Regions from separate parts of the Azospirillum sp. A26 genome, predicted to be linked through region 3. Evidence: riboswitches for the same ligand, from Rfam matches in the RefSeq annotation. Region 3 holds a riboswitch; each other region holds the start of a gene.
The links. Region 3 has a riboswitch for thiamine pyrophosphate ahead of thiC (phosphomethylpyrimidine synthase ThiC). Riboswitches for the same ligand answer to the same signal wherever they lie in the genome.
Positions count from the first base shown of each region.

Region 1: it holds a riboswitch for thiamine pyrophosphate, as region 3 does, so the genes downstream of both, ABNQ39_RS23375 (ABC transporter substrate-binding protein) here and thiC (phosphomethylpyrimidine synthase ThiC) in region 3, are expected to answer to the same signal.
Region 2: it holds a riboswitch for thiamine pyrophosphate, as region 3 does, so the genes downstream of both, ABNQ39_RS04675 (ABC transporter ATP-binding protein) here and thiC (phosphomethylpyrimidine synthase ThiC) in region 3, are expected to answer to the same signal.

Region 1 covers NZ_CP170473.1:2,058,908-2,065,374, forward strand. The annotation lists gene ABNQ39_RS23355 (ABC transporter permease) at 1-182, opposite strand, end outside; gene ABNQ39_RS23360 (ABC transporter permease) at 186-1,325, opposite strand; gene ABNQ39_RS23365 ((2Fe-2S) ferredoxin domain-containing protein) at 1,512-1,844, shown strand; gene ABNQ39_RS23370 (DMT family transporter) at 1,977-2,891, shown strand; TPP riboswitch at 2,925-3,040, shown strand; gene ABNQ39_RS23375 (ABC transporter substrate-binding protein) at 3,123-4,274, shown strand; gene ABNQ39_RS23380 (branched-chain amino acid ABC transporter permease) at 4,279-5,151, shown strand; gene ABNQ39_RS23385 (branched-chain amino acid ABC transporter ATP-binding protein/permease) at 5,144-6,467, shown strand, end outside.
Region 2 covers NZ_CP170472.1:869,583-876,049, forward strand. The annotation lists gene ABNQ39_RS04655 (inositol monophosphatase family protein) at 1-85, shown strand, start outside; gene ABNQ39_RS04660 (universal stress protein) at 129-956, opposite strand; gene ABNQ39_RS04665 (ABC transporter substrate-binding protein) at 1,074-2,015, opposite strand; gene ABNQ39_RS04670 (ABC transporter permease) at 2,033-2,800, opposite strand; gene ABNQ39_RS04675 (ABC transporter ATP-binding protein) at 2,797-3,528, opposite strand; TPP riboswitch at 3,576-3,682, opposite strand; gene ABNQ39_RS04680 (acetoin utilization protein AcuC) at 3,803-4,930, shown strand; gene ABNQ39_RS04685 (hypothetical protein) at 5,126-5,737, shown strand; gene ABNQ39_RS04690 (hypothetical protein) at 5,734-6,288, shown strand; gene ABNQ39_RS04695 (hypothetical protein) at 6,377-6,467, opposite strand, start outside.
Region 3 covers NZ_CP170472.1:62,193-68,659, reverse strand. The annotation lists gene ABNQ39_RS00805 (Rne/Rng family ribonuclease) at 1-202, shown strand, start outside; gene greB (transcription elongation factor GreB) at 305-856, shown strand; gene thiC (phosphomethylpyrimidine synthase ThiC) at 905-2,632, opposite strand; TPP riboswitch at 2,764-2,898, opposite strand; gene ABNQ39_RS00790 (magnesium transporter CorA family protein) at 2,976-3,959, opposite strand; gene ABNQ39_RS00785 (hypothetical protein) at 3,999-4,283, opposite strand; gene argB (acetylglutamate kinase) at 4,317-5,216, opposite strand; gene ABNQ39_RS00775 (cation:proton antiporter domain-containing protein) at 5,299-6,467, opposite strand, start outside.

The DNA.
Region 1 (6,467 bases), on a different replicon from region 3:
AGCGTGGCCGAGGCGACGGCGGCGGAGAAGAAGGCGCCGGCCAGCATCTTGCCTTCCAGCCCGATGTCGACCACGCCGGCCCGCTCGCAATACATGCCGGCGAAGGCGGCCAGCACCAGCGGGGTCGCCACGCGGATGGTGGCGCCCAGCAGCTGCAAGGCCAGAAGCAGCGCGTCTTCCATCGCTCAGCCCCTCCCCGTATCGGCGGCGGCACTGCCGCGGCGACGGAACAGCGCCTCCACCTGCGGTTTGAACAAGTTCTCCATCGCACCGGCGAACAGGATGACCAGACCCTGGATGACCATCACCAGCTCGCGGTTGATCGTGGGGTATTCGAAGGACAGCTGGCCGCCGCCCTGCGCCAGAACACCGAACAGGAGAGCCGCCAGAATGATCCCGACCGGATGGTTGCGCCCCATCAGCGCCACGGCGATGCCGACGAAACCGACGCCGCCGGTGAAGTTCAGGATCACCCGGTGCTGCACGCCCAGGATCTCGTTCACGCCGACGAAGCCGGCCAGCGCACCGGAGATCAGCATGGCGATGACGATGTTGCGCGCCGGCGAGATGCCGGCATAGACCGCCGCCCGCTCGTTGCGGCCGACGGTGCGCAGCTCGTAGCCCCAGCGGGTGCGGCGCAGGAAGATGTGGAACAGCAGGCAGCAGGCCAGCGCCCACAGGAAGGACAGGTTCAGCGGCGAGGCCGGGATGGAGATGCCGAACCAGCCGAGTGCCCGGTCCATCGACGGCAGCCAGACGCCGGGATCGAACTCGCGGGTTTCCGGCGACTGGCTGCCGGGGCGGATCAGCACGTCCACCAGCAGCCAGGTCATGATCGACGCGGCGATGAAGTTGAACATGATCGTCGTGATGACGATGTGGCTGCCGCGCTTGGCCTGGAGCCAGGCCGGGATGAAGGCCCAGGCGGCGCCGAACAGGGCTGACGCCAGCACCGCCAGCACCGCCACCACCGGCCAGGGCCAGCCGGTCAGCGCCAGCGCCACCAGCCCGGCGCCGAGCCCGCCCAGATAGGCCTGCCCCTCGCCGCCGATGTTGAACAGCCCGCAATGGAAGGCGATGGCGACCGCCAGCCCGGTGAAGATGTAGTCGGTGGTGTAATAGAGGGTGTAGCCGATGGCCTCGGGATATCCCAGGGCCTCCGACAGCAGCAGCGACAGCACGTCCACCGGGTTCTCGCCGATCACCAGGATCACCAGCCCCGACAGCACGAAGGCCGCGACGAGGTTGAGAACCGGCAGCAGCGCATACCCGACCCAGCCCGGCACCGCGCCCGGCTGGCCCTTCCCCGATCCGCTCAGCAGCACCGGCGTCTCCTGGATTGCCCCTTGCCGGGGATTCTTAACCGCCAATGCTCTGCCGACCAAGCATTTCATGGTGCCGGGAATCCAAGCGCCGCCTGGAGTTGGAAGGATTACAAAAAGTCTTGCCGCAACGCAGCATTCTGGCATGCTTCTTACCCATAGAAATTTTATGGCTATGGAGCATCGCCGATGCCGCTCGACATCCCGCAGACCTTCCGTCACCACGTCTTCTGCTGCGCCCAGCAGCGTCCGCCCGGCCATCCGCGCGGCAGCTGCGCCGCCAAGGGCGCGCATCCGCTGTGGCAGCGGCTCGATCAGAAAATCCAGGGCAAGGGCCTGACCGATGTCGGCATGGCGATGACCGGTTGCCTCGGCTTCTGTTCCGCCGGGCCGCTGATGGTGGTGTATCCGGACGGCATCTGGTACCGGCCGGAAACCCCGGAGGACATCGACGAGATCGTCGACTCGCATCTGGTGAACGATGCGCCGGTCGAACGGCTGGTGATGGTTCTGACGCGGTGAGGCGAAGGGGGGCGCCCGAGCCAACCTTTAAGTATGGCTGCGCCTACCAGACCTGCGGTTGCGGCATTGGGACGCGGGCGCATTTGCCCATAATGTGGGCAGCTCCCGCCATTGCCGTTCCGAACCGAGTCCATGACCGACGCCGAAACCGCCGACCTGCTGCCTGCCGAGGCCGATTCGGTTCCCTATGCCGTCGGCTGCTTCCTGGGCGCCATCCTGCTGTTCGCGGCGATGGACACGCTCATCAAGTTCCTGACCGCCGATTACCCGGTGCCGCAGCTGATGTTCGTGCGCTCGCTGGTCGCCTTTCTGCTGGTGGGCGGCTACACCCTGACATGCGGCGGCGGGATCGCGGCGATGCGGACGCGGCGGCCCCTGGGGCATGTGTGGCGCGCCTTCGCCGGGCTGATCTCGATGGGATGCTTCTTCTATGCCTTCCGCGAACTGCCTTTGGCCGACGTCTATGTGCTGAGCTTCGCCGGTCCGCTGTTCATCACCGCGCTGTCGGCGCCGTTGTTGGGCGAGCCGGTGGGCTGGCGCCGCTGGGCCGCCGTGGTGGTCGGGTTCAGCGGCGTGGTGGTGATGGCGCAGCCGTCGGCCGGGGCGCCGCTGGTGCCGGTGCTGGTCGGGCTGTGCGCCGCCCTGTTCTATGCGCTGGCCGCACTGGCCGTGCGCGGCCTGTCGCGGACGGAAACCAGCGCGTCCATCGTGCTCTACCTGCTGCTGACGACGACATTGGTCAGCGGGGCGCTGGCCGTGCCGGTCTGGACGGCGCCCACCGCTTTCGCGCTGGGGCTGATGGCGCTGGTCGGGGCCATCGGCGCTGGGGCACAGGTCCTGCTGACCCAGGCCTTCCGCCGCGCGCCGCCGGCGGTGGTGGCGCCGTTCGAATATACCGGCATGGTCTGGGCCAGCCTGTTCGGCTGGCTGGTGTTCGGCGACCTGCCGACGGTGCCGGTCCTGGCCGGCGCCATGGTGATCATCGGCAGCGGGCTCTACATCCTGCATCGTGAAACCATGGTGGCGCGCCGCCGGTTGGGTTCTTGACAGGACGGGGCCGGCGGCGACACTCTCGCCGCCTGTTCACGGCTGGGGTGCCTCATGCGGATGCCGGTTCGGCAACCGTGGGGGCTGAGACAACACCCATCGAACCTGATCCGGGTCATGCCGGCGAAGGGAGCCGACCGGAACCCGACGGACCCGCTGAAAGCTGCTGCAAAGCGCCCCGTCCCCTCCGCGTCGCCCCAACCGCCGGCGCGTGTCGAGGAGTTTTCGGTCATGCGGCGCACGCTTTCCCTTCTGATCGGCCTGCTGGCCGCATCCTCCTGCCTGTCGTCCGTCTGTCTGTCGTCCGCCGCCCGTGCCGACGACACGCTGTCCTTCCCGGTGCTGGTGCCGCTGACCGGCTTCCTGTCGCTGGAGGGCACCAGCCAGCGCAACGGCGCCGTCCTGGCGCTGAAGCAGACACCGGCCGGCGTCGCCATCGCCTCGGAGGTCGTCGACACCGGCACCTCGCCCGAGGCGGCGGTGACGGCGCTGGAGCGCGCGGCCGGCCGCGGCACGGTGGGCGCGGTCGCCGCCAGCATGCTCGGCACCCAGATGCTGGCGATGCTGCCGTTGGCGGGCGAGCTGAAGCTGCCGCTGGTCACCGTGTCGGGCACCGCCTCGATCACCGAGCAGGGCAATCCCTGGGTCTTCCGCTTCTTCCCCGGCGACGCCGTGACCAAGGCCGCCCATGCCCGCTATGTGGTGGAGGAGCTGGGCAAGCGGCAACCGGCCGTCATCTACCAGACCACCGCCTACGGCCAGAGCGGCAAGGCCCATCTCGACGCCGCCTTCAAGGCGCTGGGCGTCACGCCCGTCTTCGAGGAGGGGGTGGACCCGGCGGCCAAGGATCTGCTGCCGGTGCTGACCAAGGCGCTCGCCGCCAAGCCGGACGTGCTGGTCCTGCACCTGCATTCCGGCCCGACCGCGCTGCTGTTGCGGCAGGCGGCGTCCAGCGGCGTGACCCTGCCCATCGTCGCCGGCTCCGCCATGCATCAGCCGAGCACCGCCGCCCTGCTGGAACCGGCGGAGCTGAATGGCGTCTGTGCCGAGACCGCGGCATCGCCGATCTCGGGCGGCACGCCGGAGGTCAAGGCCTTCACCGACGCCTACCGCGCCGCCTTCGGCAAGGAGCCGGACGCCTTCGCGCTCGGCCAGTATGACGGCATGACCATGGTGCTGGAGGCGGTGAAGGCCGGCGCCCGGTCGCCGGACGCCATCCGCAAGGCGCTGTCCGCCGAGACGTTCCGGGGCCTCGCCATGACCTACAAGTCCGACGGCAAGGGCAACATGGCCCATTCCGCCGTCATCGTCTGCTATGACGGGGCCAGCCGCGTGCCGGTGCTGGTGAAGCGGTACGACGACCCGACGCTTGCGGCGAAGTGAGCGGATGGCGGCGCTTCAACTGCTGGTCAACGGGGTGGCGCTGGGGGCGGCCTATGCCCTGGTGGCGCTGGGCTTCGTGCTGGTGCTGAACGCCACCTCGGCGGTGAATTTCGCCCAGGGCGATCTCGTGATGGCCGGCGGGCTGCTGGCGGTTGCGCTGGCGCCGCTGATCCCGCTGCCGGGCATCGTCCTGCTGCCGGTGGTTCTGGCGCTGATGGCGGCGCTGGGGCTGCTGCTGGCACTGGCGGCCTATCTGCCGCTGCGCCGCCGGCCGCCGGTCTCGGTCTTCATCAGCACCATCGCGGTCGGCATCATCCTGCAGAACGGGGCCGCCATCCTGTTCGGGCCGGAGCCGCGCGCCGCACCGCCGCTGTTCGGCGACGACACGCTGCACATCGCCGGGCTGGCGGTGCCCGAGCAATCGCTCGCCATCGTCGCGGTGGCGGGGCTGCTGATCGGCGCGCAGCAATGGGTGTTCGCCCGCACGCAGCTCGGCCGCCGGCTGCGCGCCACGGCGCAGGATCCAGAGATGGCGCGCGCCTGCGGCGTGCCGGTCACCGCGATGATCCTGGTGACCTTCGCCATCGGGGCGGCCTGTGCCGGGGCGGCCGGGCTGCTGCTGGCCAACCGCTATTTCGTCACGCCGACCTCGGGCGGCGACCTGATTCTGAAGGCCTACATCGCGGTGACGGTGGGGGGCTGGGGCTCCGTGCCGGGTGCGGTGGTGGGCGCCCTGCTGATCGCGCTGTTCGAGGTGGGGGTGTCGTCGGTGCTCTCATATCCGGTGGCGCTGGGCGCGTTGTATTTGACCTTGCTGGCGATTCTGGTTCTGCGTCCGCAAGGGCTGTTCGGCGAAGCGGTGCGGCGCCGTGGGTGAACGGCACTCTCCGGCGGAAACTGTCGCGCTGATCGCCGGCGCGCTTGCCCTGCTGGTCTATGCGCTGGCCTTCGCGTCCCCCTACGGCCTGCGCGTCCTGACCGTTGCCGGGGTCTATGCGCTGGCGACTTTCGGTTTCCAGATCGTCTTCGGGCTCGGCGGTGCGCTGTCGCTGGCGCAGGGCGCCTTCTTCGGCGTCGGCGCCTATGTGACGGGTATCCTCGGCAGCCGCTACGGGCTCGGTTTCGAAGCGACCTTCCCGCTGTCGATGCTGGTGCCGCTGCTGCTGGCCCTGCCGGTCGGTCTGGCGGTGCTGCGGCTGGAGTCGCATTACTTCGCCCTGGCGACTCTCGGCATCGCCCAGGTTCTCCATCTGCTGGCGGTCAACCTGCCGGAGCTGACCGGCGGCTCCAACGGGCTGGCCGGAGTGCTGGCGGCGGTGCTGTTCGGCTGGGCGGTGCCGCGCGGGCTGCCGATGGCCGGGCTGGTCTGGGGGCTGGTCGCTCTCGGCGGGCTGATCGGCTGGCGGCTGGCGCGGGGACGGCTCGGAGGCTCGCTGGCGATGCTGCGCGACGATCCGCTGGCGGCGGCAACGCTGGGGCTCGACGTCGGGCGGCTGCGGCTGATCGCCTTCGGCATCAGTGCGCTCTTCGCCGGGGCCGCCGGGGCGCTGGCCGTCCACACCCAGCGCGTCGTCTCGCCGGAGGTGCTGGAATTCCCGGTCATGGTCTCCATCCTCACCATCGCCATCGTCGGCGGGCGGGGGCGGATGGCCGGGGCGGTGCTGGGCGCCGTGCTTCTGCTGCATCTGCCGGAGTGGTTCCGCTTCCTGGAGCGCGGCTATCTGGTCGTCTATGGCGTCGCCCTGCTGGCGACCGTGGTGCTGGCGCCCGACGGGCTCACCGGCCTGCTCGACCGCATCGCGGCCCGCCTGTTCGGCCGCAGTCCGCGGGCGTCGGTCGAGGCGAAGGAGCCGCCGCGTCCGCCAAATTCCCCGGACGGGCTGGCGGTCGACGATCTGCGCAAGTCCTTCGGCGGTGTGCGGGCGGTGGACGGCGTGTCGCTGGAACTGCGGTCGGGAACCATCACCGGGTTGATCGGCCCGAACGGCTCCGGCAAATCCACGGTGATCAACCTGCTGTCGGGGCTGGAGCGGCCGGATGCCGGGCGGGTGCGGCTGGGTGGACGCGAGGTCACCGGGCTGCGTGCCGACCGGCTGGCCCGCGCCGGACTGGCCCGCAGCTTCCAGGCGGCGGTCTTGCCGATTGGGGCCGGCGTGCTGGAGGCGGTCGCCGCCGCGCGCCTTGCCGTCGATC
Region 2 (6,467 bases), 810 kb from region 3:
CCGGCCGGGGCTGCTGAACGGCAGCATCCTGCTGGCGCCCGACCGCGAAAGCTGGCAGGCGCTGCATGGACAGCTGTTCGGCTGAGTGCGTGTCGGGTGCAGGAGGCCGACAGCCCTCCCGCGCCCCTTCAATGCGCCAGCAGCGCCGGCAGGGCCAGCCCGTCCAGCACCGTGCGGGTCGCCCCGCCCAGCACCAGTTCACGCAGGCGGGAGTGGCCGTAGGCGCCCATCACCAGCAGGTCGGCGCCCTGGTCGGTGCAGCAGGACAGGATCATGTCGCCGACCTCGCCACCGGACGCGATGACCGACTGTGGACGGGCGGCGATGCCGTGGCGGTGCAGCCAGTCGACCAGGGTGGCGGCCTCCCTGCTCTGTTGCCCGAGTGGTTCCACGGTCAGCACGGTGACGGACTCCGCCGCCTCCAGGAAGGGCATGGCGGCGCGGACCGCACGCGTGGATTCGCGTGTGTTCTTCCAGGCGATCAGCACATGGCGGCCGATGGGGGCCGCAGCCGGCTGCCTCGGCGGCAGGATCAGGACCGGCGTTGCGGTCTCCAGCGGCAAACGGTCGGGGATGTGGTGCAGCGACACCCGCTCGCCCGCCCGCACGGCCGCGGATTGCGCAACGACGATCAGGTCGGCATAGGCGGCGCGCTCGGCCAGCAGATCGACATGGTCACCCTCTTCGACCGTCCAGTCGTAGGGCAGCCCGTCAAGCGACTTGCGGACCTCCTGCTCGATCCGCTCGGCATTCTCGTGGGCGATGGCGGTCGCCTCCGCCATGAAGCCATAGGATGCGGCGCGGCCGGTCGCGCCCGCCGGCATCGACACCGGGGTGGCGATGTAGAGCGCCTGGATATGGGCGGAGAAACGCTTGGCTAGGGCCGCCGCCACCGCCAGACGGCTGGCGTGGGCGTCGTCGTTGGCCATGTGCAGCAGGATGGTCTTGATCGGCATGCCTTCGCGTCTCCCAACATTATGATCGGTCCACCATCAGCCGGCGGAGCGGTTTCCCTCTAGGTAACGCTCCGCCGGGGTCGATGGCAACGCCGGTCACAAGGGAAAGGGAGGCGGTTACTTCACCATCACCGCATACTGGTCGACCGGGGCCACCGCCTTGATCAGACCGCGGGCCTTCAGGAACTCGGCGAAACGGGTATATCGCTCGGCATCCAGCGCGGCCGGGCTGTGAGAGAAGCGTGGCAGCGTGTCGGCCCAGGCGCGGCGGTTCAGTTCGTCATTCAACTCCGGCCGGCCCTTGACGAAGGCGGCCTGCGATTCCTCCGGATGGTTCAGGATGTAGAGCGTCGCCCGCTCCACCGCCGCCAGGAAGCGCTTGAAGCGCGGATCGTTCGCCTTGTCCTTGCGGGCGACCAGAATCAGCTCGTCATAGGGCGGAACGCCCTCTTCCTCGGGATAGAAGGCACGGCCGGGGTGCTTCTCGATCTCCATCTGGTTCAGTTCGAAATTGCGGAAGGCGCCGACCACCGCATCGACCTGACCCGACAGCAGCGACGGCGACAGGGAGAAGTTGACGTTCACCAGCTCGACATCCTTGAGGCTCAGCCCCTGCTTCTCCAGCATGGCGCCCAGCAGCGCGTCCTCGAAGCCGGCGATGGAGTAGCCGATCTTGCGGCCCTTCAGATCCTTCAGAGTCTTGACCGGCCCGTCGCGCAGCACGACGACCGAGTTCAGCGGCGTGGACACCAGCGTGCCGATGCGGACCAGCGGCAGCTCTTCCGCCACCTGCAGGATCAGCTGCGGCTGGTAGGACACGGCGATGTCGGTGCCACCGGCAGCCACCAGCTTCGGCGGGTCGTTGGGGTCGGCTGGGGCGGTCAGCGTGACCTCAAGCCCGGCATCCTTGAAGAAGCCCTTCTCCTGCGCCACCACCAGTGGGGCGTGGTCCGGGTTGACGAACCAGTCCAGCATCACGGACAGCTTGTCCTGGGCAAGCGCGGGAAGCGAGGTCATCAGGCCGGCAGCGATCAGGCCGGCGGTGAAAAGATGCTTCATCGGGTGTCTCTCCCCCTTCAAGGGTTGGCGTCTTCGGCAGGTTGGGTATCGGGTTGCCAGGGCAGGGCACGGCGGGCCAGCGCATCGACGGCGGCATACAGCGTCACCGCGAACAGCCCCAGCACCAGCACGGCGGCGAACAGAAGGTCGATCTGCATGCGGGCATTGGCGTGCAGCATCAGGTAGCCAAGGCCGGAGGACGACCCCACCCATTCGCCGATCACCGCCCCGATGGGCGCCACGGCGGCGGCCACCCGCACGCCGGACCAGAAGGCGGGCAGGGCGGCCGGCAGGCGGATGCTCCACAGGATCGCGGCGGGCGAGGCGCCCATGGTGCGCGCAAGGTCAAGCCAGCCGGGGTCGGTGCGCCGCAGCCCGTCGAACAGCGCGGTCGTCACCGGGAAATAGATGACCAGCACCGCCATGGCGATCTTGGACGCCATGCCATAGCCGAGCCACAGCACCAGCAGCGGCGCCAGCGCGAAGACCGGGATGGCTTGGCTGACCAGAAGCAGCGGCATCAGCCAGCGCCGCGCCGTGCGGAATCGCGCGAGCAGCAAGGCGCTGACCCCGCCCAGCGCCACGCCAGCCACCAGCCCGATCAGAATCTCGGCCAGCGTGGTCAGGCCATGGGTCAACAGCAGAGGGGCTTGCCGCTGCATGGCGTCCGCCACCGCCAGCGGACCGGGCAGCAGGTAGCGCGGCAGCCCGGTGGCCCAGACCAGCGCCTGCCAGCCGGCGACCAGCACCAGCAGGGTGATCGCGCCGCGCAGCAGCCCCTTCATTCCGCCAGCCTCCGCAACAGTTCGGCCTGATGCGCCAGCAGGTCCGGATCGTCGACACGGCGCGGCACCGGGCCGGAGGGCTCCAGCGCCGGCCCCATGACGGCCGGCCGGCCGGTCATCACATGCAGGCGGTCGCCGATGCGCAACGCCTCCAACGGGTCATGGGTGACCATCAGGACGGTGCGGCCGGCCAGCGTCTCCGCCGCCGTTTCCTGCAAGCGCAGCCGGGTGATGGCATCGAGCGCGGAGAAGGGCTCGTCCATCAGGACCAGCGGCTTGTCCTCCATCAGGGTGCGGGCCAGCGCCACGCGCTGCTTCTGCCCGCCTGACAACGCGGCGGGACGGTCGCGCTCGCGCCCCGCCAGGCCGACGCGGTCCAGCAGCTCGCGGGCCTGCTCCACCCGTGCCGGGTCGGGACGGCGGTGGCGCAGCCGGTCGCCGAGCAGGACATTGTCGAGAACGGTCAGCCAGGGCAGCAGCAAATCCTGCTGCGCCATGTAGGCGATCCGGCCGGCCAGCGGCTGCCGGTCGCCGGTGACCACCTCGGTCGGCGGCTCCGGCTCGGCCAGACCGGCGAGGATGCGCAGGAGCGTGGTCTTGCCGACGCCGCTCGGCCCCAGCAGGCAGGTGGTCCGACCGGCCGGCAGTTCCAGCGTCAGGTCGGAGAAAAGCAGCGTGCCGCCATAGGTCAGCCGCGCGCGCGAGATGGTCACCGAAAGCGGCGTCATCGCAGGCACGCGGGCATGCATGGTGGACTGGCGGAGATGGAGAGGGTGCGGTCCCGCATCACTGATCCCTACGCCGGCATGAACCGGATCAGGTTCCAGGGGTCGTCCCGCAACAGGACCTCTCAGCCGCCCATCGGCTCCCCCCAGTGAAGGCGGCGACTATAGGCGCGGACGATCCGTAACCGCAAGCATTGCCGGATGCAGGTTCCGGCATGCGGAAGCGGGCGGCTTGACCGCACCGCCGCGGCGCCTAGTTTCTGACGGGCATCGAGGAGTGCCCGTCCTGACCACGCCCTTCCGCACACCGCTGTTCATCGGCGGGGAAATCTACCGCGGCTCGACCTATGGGCCGAAGCATCCGCTGGCGATTCCACGCGTGTCGACCGCCATCGACCTCAGCCGCGCCATGGGCTGGCTGCCGGACGAGGTCTATCTCGACACCCATGTGGCGAGCGAACGCGAACTGGCGCGCTTCCACACGTCCAACTACATCGCCGCGCTGAAGCGGGCGGAGGCCGAGCAGCGGGTCGACGAGGCGACCGCCACCCGCCACAATCTGGGCAAGCTGGAAAATCCCGTCTTCGCCGAGATGTACCGGCGGCCGGCCCACAGCAGCGGATCGGCTTTGCAGGCGGCCAGGATTCTCGGCGACCGGCCGGCCGGTCTTGTCTATGCGCCGGCCGCCGGGACGCATCATGCGCGGCGCGACCGGGCCAGCGGCTTCTGCTATTTCAACGCACCGGTTCTCGGCATTCTGGAATTGCTGGACCATGGGCTGGAGCGGGTCCTCTACGTCGATCTCGACGCCCATCATGGCGACGGGGTGGAGGAGGCCTTCGCCGACGACGACCGGGTGCTGACCCTGTCCATCCATGAGGATGGGCGGTGGCCCTACACCGGCAAGGCGGAGGACCGCGCCGGCGGCATGGCCCGCAACCTGCCGGTGCCGCCGGGCTTCAACGACAGCGAGATGGAACATGTGATGGAGGCGGCGGTCCTGCCGCTGGCCCGTTCCTTCCGTCCGCAGGCGATGGTGATCCAGACCGGCGCCGATGCCTTGGCCGAGGATCCGTTGAGCCGGCTGGAGCTGTCCAACCGCGCGCTGTGGGATGCCGTGGCGGCGCTGCTTCCCCTGGCGCCGCGGGTGCTGGTGGTCGGAGGCGGCGGCTATAACCCCTGGTCGGTCGGGCGTTGCTGGGCCGGGATCTGGGCGGTGATGAACGGCATCGATCCCGCCGTGCGGCCGACGGCGGAGGCGGAGGCGGTGCTGCGCGCCCTGACCTGGAACCGCGCCGCCGGCCGCAACCCGCCGGACCATTGGTTCACCACGCTGGGTGACGAACGGCGGCCGGGTCCGGTGCGGGACGCTGTGAAGCGGGTGGCCGGGATGGCCTTGTCCTGAAGGGGGGCGCTGTCCTGACCCGCGGCCGACCGACTCATTCCGACGAATTTCGAACCAACCTGTGACGATTCGTTGACGGGGTCGGATTGTTTGTTGATGCTCTTTTCCACTGCGCCGGTGCAGCTTCCGCGTCGGGTGATGCGGGCTTCGGCGGGATTTGCCGGCAGGATTTGCGGCAGGAGAACGGGCGGGCGGATGTCGAACACGACGCTGTTCCTGATCGCCATCGTCATCATCATGCTGGCTGCCGTCCCGGTCGCCATGATGTTGAAGGATTTCCTGCCCAACATCATGGAGAAGAGCAGCGGCCTCGACCAGATCGAGAACCGCATCTACGTCCTGCATGCCGAGGCGCAGGATCTGCAAAACCGGGTGAACCATCTGGTCCAGCGTCGGAACAGCCAGTCTTCCGACCGCAACCGGCTGGAAAGCGATATCCGCAAGGCCGAAAAACAGGTCCGGGACCTGTCGGACCAGCCGCCGATGTTCGTGCATGAGGTCGGCGACCCGCAGGCCGGGCTGATGAAATTCGTCGCGACGGTGACGCAGGAGAAGGCGTCTGCCGCTGCCCGCGCCGCCGGTGAACGGGCGCAGGTCAACCCCATCTGGCGCTGCACGAACGTGGCCGAGGTCTGGGCGTCAAGCTTCGACGAGGCCAAGCAGTTGTGCGACGTGGCCTTCCCGTTCAAGATGGGTTTCCAGAAGACCTTCATGCGCGGCGATGCGCGGGCCGGGGGCAAGGCCGCCGGCAAGGGCGTGCCGACGCCGCCAGCCACCGCCCGGGCGAAGGCGGGTGCCGCCACATGATGATCAACTTCATCATCGTCCTGGCCATCGTCGCCATCGGTGCCTGGCTCGGCAACATCCTGATGAGCGTCGAGCAGCGGGTGTCGCAGGCGCGCCAGCGTGTCCGCGGTGTCCGCAGCAACCTCGACAAGCTGGATGCCACCATCCACCGCCTGCATCGGGAGGAGGAGACCCTCCATGCCGAGATCGAGGAACTGACGCGGGAGATGGTGGAACTGCGCAGGAAGCAGGTGGAGGTGCAACAGCGCGTGACCGAAGCGCAGTCGAAGCGTCGTCCGCAGATCCTGATCCTGACCGACCGGCGCAATCCCGGCGACAAGGAATGGCTGGTCACCGTGGTGAACCAGCAGATCGGCGAAATCGATGCCGCCCACCCTCTGGCCGTCGAATGGGCACGGGGGCGCCAATATCTAGTCTGGGCGGAGTCGGACCGCGAGGCTGGCGAACGCGCCAACCGCCGCTTCAGCGCCCGGCCCGGCTATCAGGTGAAGTCGGTGACCGCGGTGAAGGACGATCTCTACAGCGCCAGCCCGGCCCAAAGCGCCGCGTAGAAAAGCACCGCGCAGACATCGAAAAGCCCTTCCTCCGCCGGGGAGGAAGGGCTTTTCGCAAAGGTCCGTCTCAGCCCGTTCCCTGGCTTCAGCGCGCCTTGGCGGTGGCCGGGGTCTGGCGGAAGGCGTCGTGCAGGTAGGGCGACAGCGACTGGCGCATGTTGCGCAGCCATTCGTGG
Region 3 (6,467 bases):
CGAGGCGCCGGCGGAGACCGTTGCCGAAGCCACGCCGGCCAAGAAGGCGTCGCCGCGTAAGCGCAAGGCTGCTGCCGAGGCCCCGGCCGAAGCCGCCGCCAAGCCCGCGGCCGCCACGCCGGCCCCGGCTCCCGAGCCGGCTGCGGCTGACAACGACGCCGACGCCGATGCAAAGCCGCGCCGCGGCTGGTGGAAGCGGTAAGCCCAACGGCCCAACCGGGACCTCTGGAAAAGGAAAAGGCGCCGCAAGGCGCCTTTTCCTTTTCCCGGACGTTATCACCCCTGCCACAGGACAGGTCGGACCATGAGCAAGGCCTTCACCCGCGAGAACGACACGCAGGACGACGACGACCTCGACGATCCGGCACCGTTGCCGCAGGGCTTCAAGAACTACATGACCCCGCCCGGCTTCCAGCGCCTGCAGGAGGAGCTGCGCCGCCTGCTGCGGGTGGAGCGGCCGAAGGTGGTGGAGGTGGTGTCCTGGGCCGCCGGCAACGGCGACCGCTCGGAGAATGGCGACTATCTCTACGGCAAGAAGCGGCTGCGCGAGATCGACCGCCGCATCCGCTTCCTGAACAAGCGGCTGGAATCGGCGGTGGTGGTCAATCCGCAGGACCAGAAGAACCGCGAACAGGTCTTCTTCGGCGCCACCGTCACCTATGCCCGCGAGGATGGGGCGGAGAACACGATCACCATCGTCGGCGCCGACGAGGTCGACCCCGACCGCGGCCATGTCAGCTGGATTTCCCCCATGGCCCGCGCCCTGCTGAAGGCGCGGCAGGGCGATCTGGTGGATGTCCGCACCCCGGCCGGACTGGAACAGGTCGAGGTGCTGGAGATCCGCTACGCGGACTGACGGAGGGGGCGGCAACCCGCCCCCTGTCAGGCCTCACTCCGCCAGACCTTACTCCGCCGCCGGCTGGTAGATTTCCCCGCCCGACTGGCGGAACTTCTCCGACATCTCGGCCATGCCGGACTCCGCGGCGTCGCGGATTTCCTGCGTGATCTTCATCGAGCAGAATTTCGGCCCGCACATCGAACAGAAATGCGCGGTCTTGGCGCCTTCCGCCGGCAGGGTCTCGTCGTGATAGGCCATCGCCGTGTCGGGATCGAGCGACAGGGCGAACTGGTCGCGCCAGCGGAAGGAGAAGCGGGCGCGCGACATGGCGTCGTCGCGCAACCGCGCCGCCGGATGCCCCTTGGCGAGGTCGGCGGCGTGGGCGGCGATCTTGTAGGCGATGACGCCGGCCTTCACGTCGTCGCGGTCGGGCAGGCCCAGATGCTCCTTCGGCGTGACGTAGCAGAGCATCGCCGTGCCGAACCAGCCGATCATCGCCGCGCCGATGGCGCTGGTGATGTGGTCGTACCCCGGCGCGATGTCGGTCACCAACGGCCCCAGCGTGTAGAAGGGCGCCTCGCCGCACAGCGCCAGCTGCTTCTCGACATTGTGCTTGATCTTGTGCATCGGCACATGGCCCGGCCCTTCGATCATCACCTGCACGTCGCGCGCCCAGGCGATCTTCGTCAGCTCGCCCAGCGTCTCCAGCTCGGCGAACTGGGCGGCGTCGTTGGCGTCGGCCTGGCTGCCCGGCCGCAGCCCGTCGCCCATCGACAGCGCCACGTCATAGGTCCGGCAGATCTCGACGATGTCGGCGAAATGGTCGTAGAGGAAATTCTCGCGGTGATGCGCCAAGCACCATTTGGCGATGATCGAGCCGCCGCGCGAGACGATGCCGGTCACCCGCTTGGCCGTCAGCGGAATGTGGGCCAGCCGCAGGCCGGCATGGATGGTGAAGTAATCGACACCCTGTTCCGCCTGTTCGATCAGCGTGTCGCGGAACAGCTCCCAGGTCAGATCCTCGGCCTTGCCATTCACCTTCTCCAAAGCCTGATAGATCGGCACGGTGCCGATGGGAACCGGAGAGTTGCGCAGGATCCATTCGCGCGTCTGATGGATGTCGGCGCCGGTGGACAGGTCCATCACGGTGTCGGCGCCCCAGCGGATCGACCAGACCATCTTCTCCACCTCCTCCTCGATGGAGGAGGTCACGGCGGAGTTGCCGATGTTGGCGTTGATCTTGGTCAGGAAGTTCCGGCCGATGATCATCGGCTCCGACTCGGGGTGGTTGACGTTGGACGGGATGATCGCCCGCCCGCGCGCCACCTCGTCGCGGACGAATTCCGGGGTGATGAAGTCGGGGATCTCGGCGCCGAAATCCTCGCCGTCGCGGGTAGCCTCAAGTGCTGCAGCGCGGCCGAGATTCTCACGGACGGCGATGTACTCCATCTCCGCGGTGACGATGCCGGCGCGGGCGTAGGCCATCTGGGTCACCGCGCCGCCGCCCTTGGAGCGCAGCACGCCGTTGTCGGCGGCCTCGACATCGCCGCGCTCCAGGATCCAGTCGCGGCGGTGCTTGGACAGGCCGGCCCGCACATCGATGGCGACCGACTCATCGGTGTAGGGGCCGGAGGCATCATAGACGGTCAGCGGCGGCTCGCCGCCCGACAGCGCGATCTCGCGCAGGGCGACGCGCAGGTCGGGAAAGCGCGTGCCGGGCACATGGATTTTCCGCGACGACGGCAGCGGGCCGGTCGAAATGCGGATGGCGTTCTCGTTGAAGTCCTTAGGCATTGGGTTTCTCCGTCGGAGTTGGGCGGACAAACCCGGGACTGCGGACGGAGGTGCGGTATCTTCGTGCGGGCCGTTTCGGAATGGCTTCCCCGGCATGGCGGGGCCGATACGGCCGGACGGGGCGAGAATCGGCCCGTCACGAGGTCCCTCCCTTCGCCGGTATGACCCGGATCAGGTTCGAAGGGTCACCACGCTGCCGGCTTGCGCAGTGCGCCGTCCGGCTGTTGGTATCTCAGCCCCCTGTCGGGACCCCCCTGGAATGCGGCCCATCCTGCCGCCGACGGACGGTCGTGTCAAAAGGAAAGCGCTGCGGACGATCCGCCTGCCATATTGTGGAAATTCGCTACATCCAGCGTTTCGACCGCACATAGACCATCGGCAGCAAGGCCGACAGCAGCATCAGCCCCAAGGCGCTGGCATAGCCGAAGGGCGATTGGCTGCCGGGCATGTCGGTGAAGTTCATGCCGCCGATGCTGGCGACCAGGGTCGGCGGATAGAGCAGGACGGTCAGAACCGACACGATCTTGACGATCTCATTCTGCTCGACATTGATCTGCCCCAGCGCGGTGTCGAGCGCCAGGGCGACCTTGCCGGACAGGAAGCGGGCATACTGGTCCAGCCCGCGCAGATCCTGCAGCGTGGTCTTGGCCCAGCGCCGCGTCGCCTTGCCGGCGTTCCATCCGTCGCCGCGCGCCAGGAAGTCGGTCATCCGGGTGAGGCTGGCCAGACTGATCCGCGCCTTGCCGATTAGGTGACCGGCATGGCCGATGCGCTTCAGCGTCTGGGCGTCGTCCAGCGTCTCGCCGCGGGAGCGCAGCTTGCGCCCGCGGAAATAGCGGCGGTTCAGCGCATCCATCTCCACCCCGGTCCGCCGCAGCACGACCGACGTGCGGTCGATCATCCCGTCCACCAGCGCCGCCAGCACCAGCTCGCCGCGAGACGCGGAGACCTGCCCATGGGTGGCACGGCGGCGGAAGGCCAGCAGGGCCTGCGGATCGATGTCGTGGATGGTCACCAGCCGCCGGCCGGCCAACACGAAGCTGACGGTGGCGATGCGCGGCTCGTCGGTGTCGGCCCAGACCAGCGCGGTGACGGTCATGGTCAGCGCACCGCCGGCCACGCGCAGACGGCTCGACTCCTCGATCTCCGCCATCTGCTCACGGGTGGGCAGGCCGCTGCCGATCAGCGCCTCCGCCCGCGCCAGTTCGTCGGGCGTCGGGTTGATCAGGTCCAGCCATACGGCGGACTCAGGGAACGGGACCGACTCGTCCGCGGCCTCCCTGTCCCAGCGCAGCAGACCGCCGTCATTGACGAAAACATGCAGCAAGGCTGTGCTCCTTGCATGGGCGCGGTTCAGGCGCCCAACCTAGGTCACCCGGCCACCGCGCCGCGGCTTCGCCGGGGGCGGCGCCTTCTCCCCATCGAGGTCGAGCGACGCGCCCTCGTCCTTCAGCGCCTGTTCCAGCTTGCGGCGGAAGGCACCGCCGTCCCGCTTGGCGTCGAGGAAATGGCCGACCGCCTCCTTCGCCGCGTCGCTGTCATAGGGGACCTTGCCCAGAGCGGCCAGTCTGGCACGCTCCATCAGCTTCGGGTCCATCCTCTCCCGGATGGCCTTCATCTGGCGGAGCAATTCCTTGCGCAGATCGCTCATCGGTCCCCCCTTTGGCGGTCCCCTTCCGTGGCGTCAGGCCTTGCCGATCAGGGTGCCGGCGCCGCCTTCGGTGAAGATCTCCAGCAGCAGCGCATGCGGCACACGGCCATCCAGGATAACAGCGGCATCGACGCCCTGCTCCACCGCGCCGATGCAGGTCTCGATCTTCGGGATCATGCCGCCCGAGGCGGTGCCGTCGGCGATGGCCTTGTGGGCATCCTCCAGCGACATCTTCTCGATCAGCTTCTTTTCCTTGTCGAGCACACCGGCGACGTCGGTCAGCAGGAAGAAGCGCGCCGCCTTCACCGCCGCCGCGACCGCGCCGGCCGCCGTGTCGGCGTTGATGTTGTAGGTGTCGCCGTTCACGTCGAAGCCGACCGGCGCGATCACCGGGATGATGTCCGACTGGGCGAGCGCGTGCAGAATCTGCGGGTTCACCTTGTAGGGCTCGCCGACGAAGCCGAGGTCCAGCACCCGTTCGATGTTGCTGTCGGGATCGCGCTGCACGCGCTCCAGACGGCGGGCGGTGATCAGGTTGCTGTCCTTGCCCGACAGGCCGACGGCCCGGCCGCCGGCGCTGTTGATGGCGGCGACGATCTGCTTGTTGATGGAGCCGGCCAGCACCATCTCGACCACCTCGACCGTCTCCTTGTCGGTGACGCGCAGGCCGTCGATGAAGCTGGACTTGATCTTCAGCCGTTCCAGCATCTGGCCGATCTGCGGGCCGCCACCGTGGACGACCACCGGGTTGATGCCGACCTGCTTCAGCAGGACGATGTCGCGCGCGAACAGCTCCGCCAGGCTGGCATCGCCCATGGCGTGGCCGCCGTACTTGATGACGAAGGTGCTCCCGGCATAACGGCGCATGTAGGGCAGCGCTTCGGACAGGGTACGGGCCTTGGCGAGCCACTCGTCACGGGTGGGAGTCTGCACGGGAGGATGCCCTTTGTCGGGGTGGAGTGTCGGGCTTCTTTAACGGAAAGGCCGGCCGGTTGCCTAGGGGGCAATTTAACGGTCACACACCCCCGTGACGGCCTCCCGCGGCTGCGGCCACCGTGCCGCCGGCCGGACGCCACAATCCGGCCAGCCGGGTCATCGGCTGCGTCAGCGCCGTGACCGCCACCGCCATCAGCACCATCGCCGAGAAACAGGCGCCGGACAGCACGCCCGCCTCCAGCAGAAGGGTCAGGACGATGACCTCCATCAGCCCCTTGCACGGCATCAGCGTGCCGAGCCGGAGGGCATCAGGCCAGGACTCCCCGGCCCAGCGGGCGGGCAGTGTGGTGCCGGCCATCTTGCCGGCGATGGTGGCGAGGCTGGCAAGCGCGAAGACGGTCCATTGCGCCGGATCGTCCAGCGTCAGGTTCACCTTCAGCCCGGTCAGGGTGAAGAAGAAGGGCAGCAGGATCAGCGTGGCGAAATGCTCCAGCCGGTCGAGGATCGCCGCCGCATAGCGGCGCGGCATCGCGCTGCCGGCGATGAAGGCGCCCAGGATGTAATGCAGCCCGATCAACTCGGTCACCGCGGCCGAGGCCAGCAGCGCCGCACAGGTCACCACCACCGCGGTGTCGCCCATCCGCCCGTCCGGCGCCACCTGCTCCAGCAAGCGGTCGAGCAGCGGGCGCACGAGCAGGACCGTCGCCCCGACATAGGCGAAGCCCAAGAGGCCAACCTTCGCCACCGCCCAGGCATCGCCGCCGCCGTTCCCCCCGTCGGCGGTCGACCAGGCCAGCACCGCGGTGATCAGCAGCCAGAGCAGCGCGTCGTTCACCGCGGCATAGCCCAGCGCCAGCCGCCCCACCCGGTCGCCCAGCAAATCCATCTCGCGCAGGATGGCGCCCAGCACCGGCAGGGCGGTGACGCCAACGCAGATGCCGAAGCCGGCGGCGAACAGGCCGGGGGTGGCGTGCTTTCCGGTCATGGCGGGAAAGGCGCCGGCCAGCCACCAGCCCAGGGCTCCGCCCAGCAGGGTCGGCACCAGCATGCTGGACAGCGCCACCGTGACGAAGGCCCCACCCCGCCCGCGGAACTCGGCGGGATCGAGATGCAGGCCAGTCAGGAAGGCGAAGAACACCACGGCCATCAAGGCCAGCCCGGACAAGGGCGCAAGCGCCGCCGGCGCAAACAGGACGCCCCACAGATCGGGAACCAGCCGGCCGAGCAGCGACGGCCCCAGCGCCACCC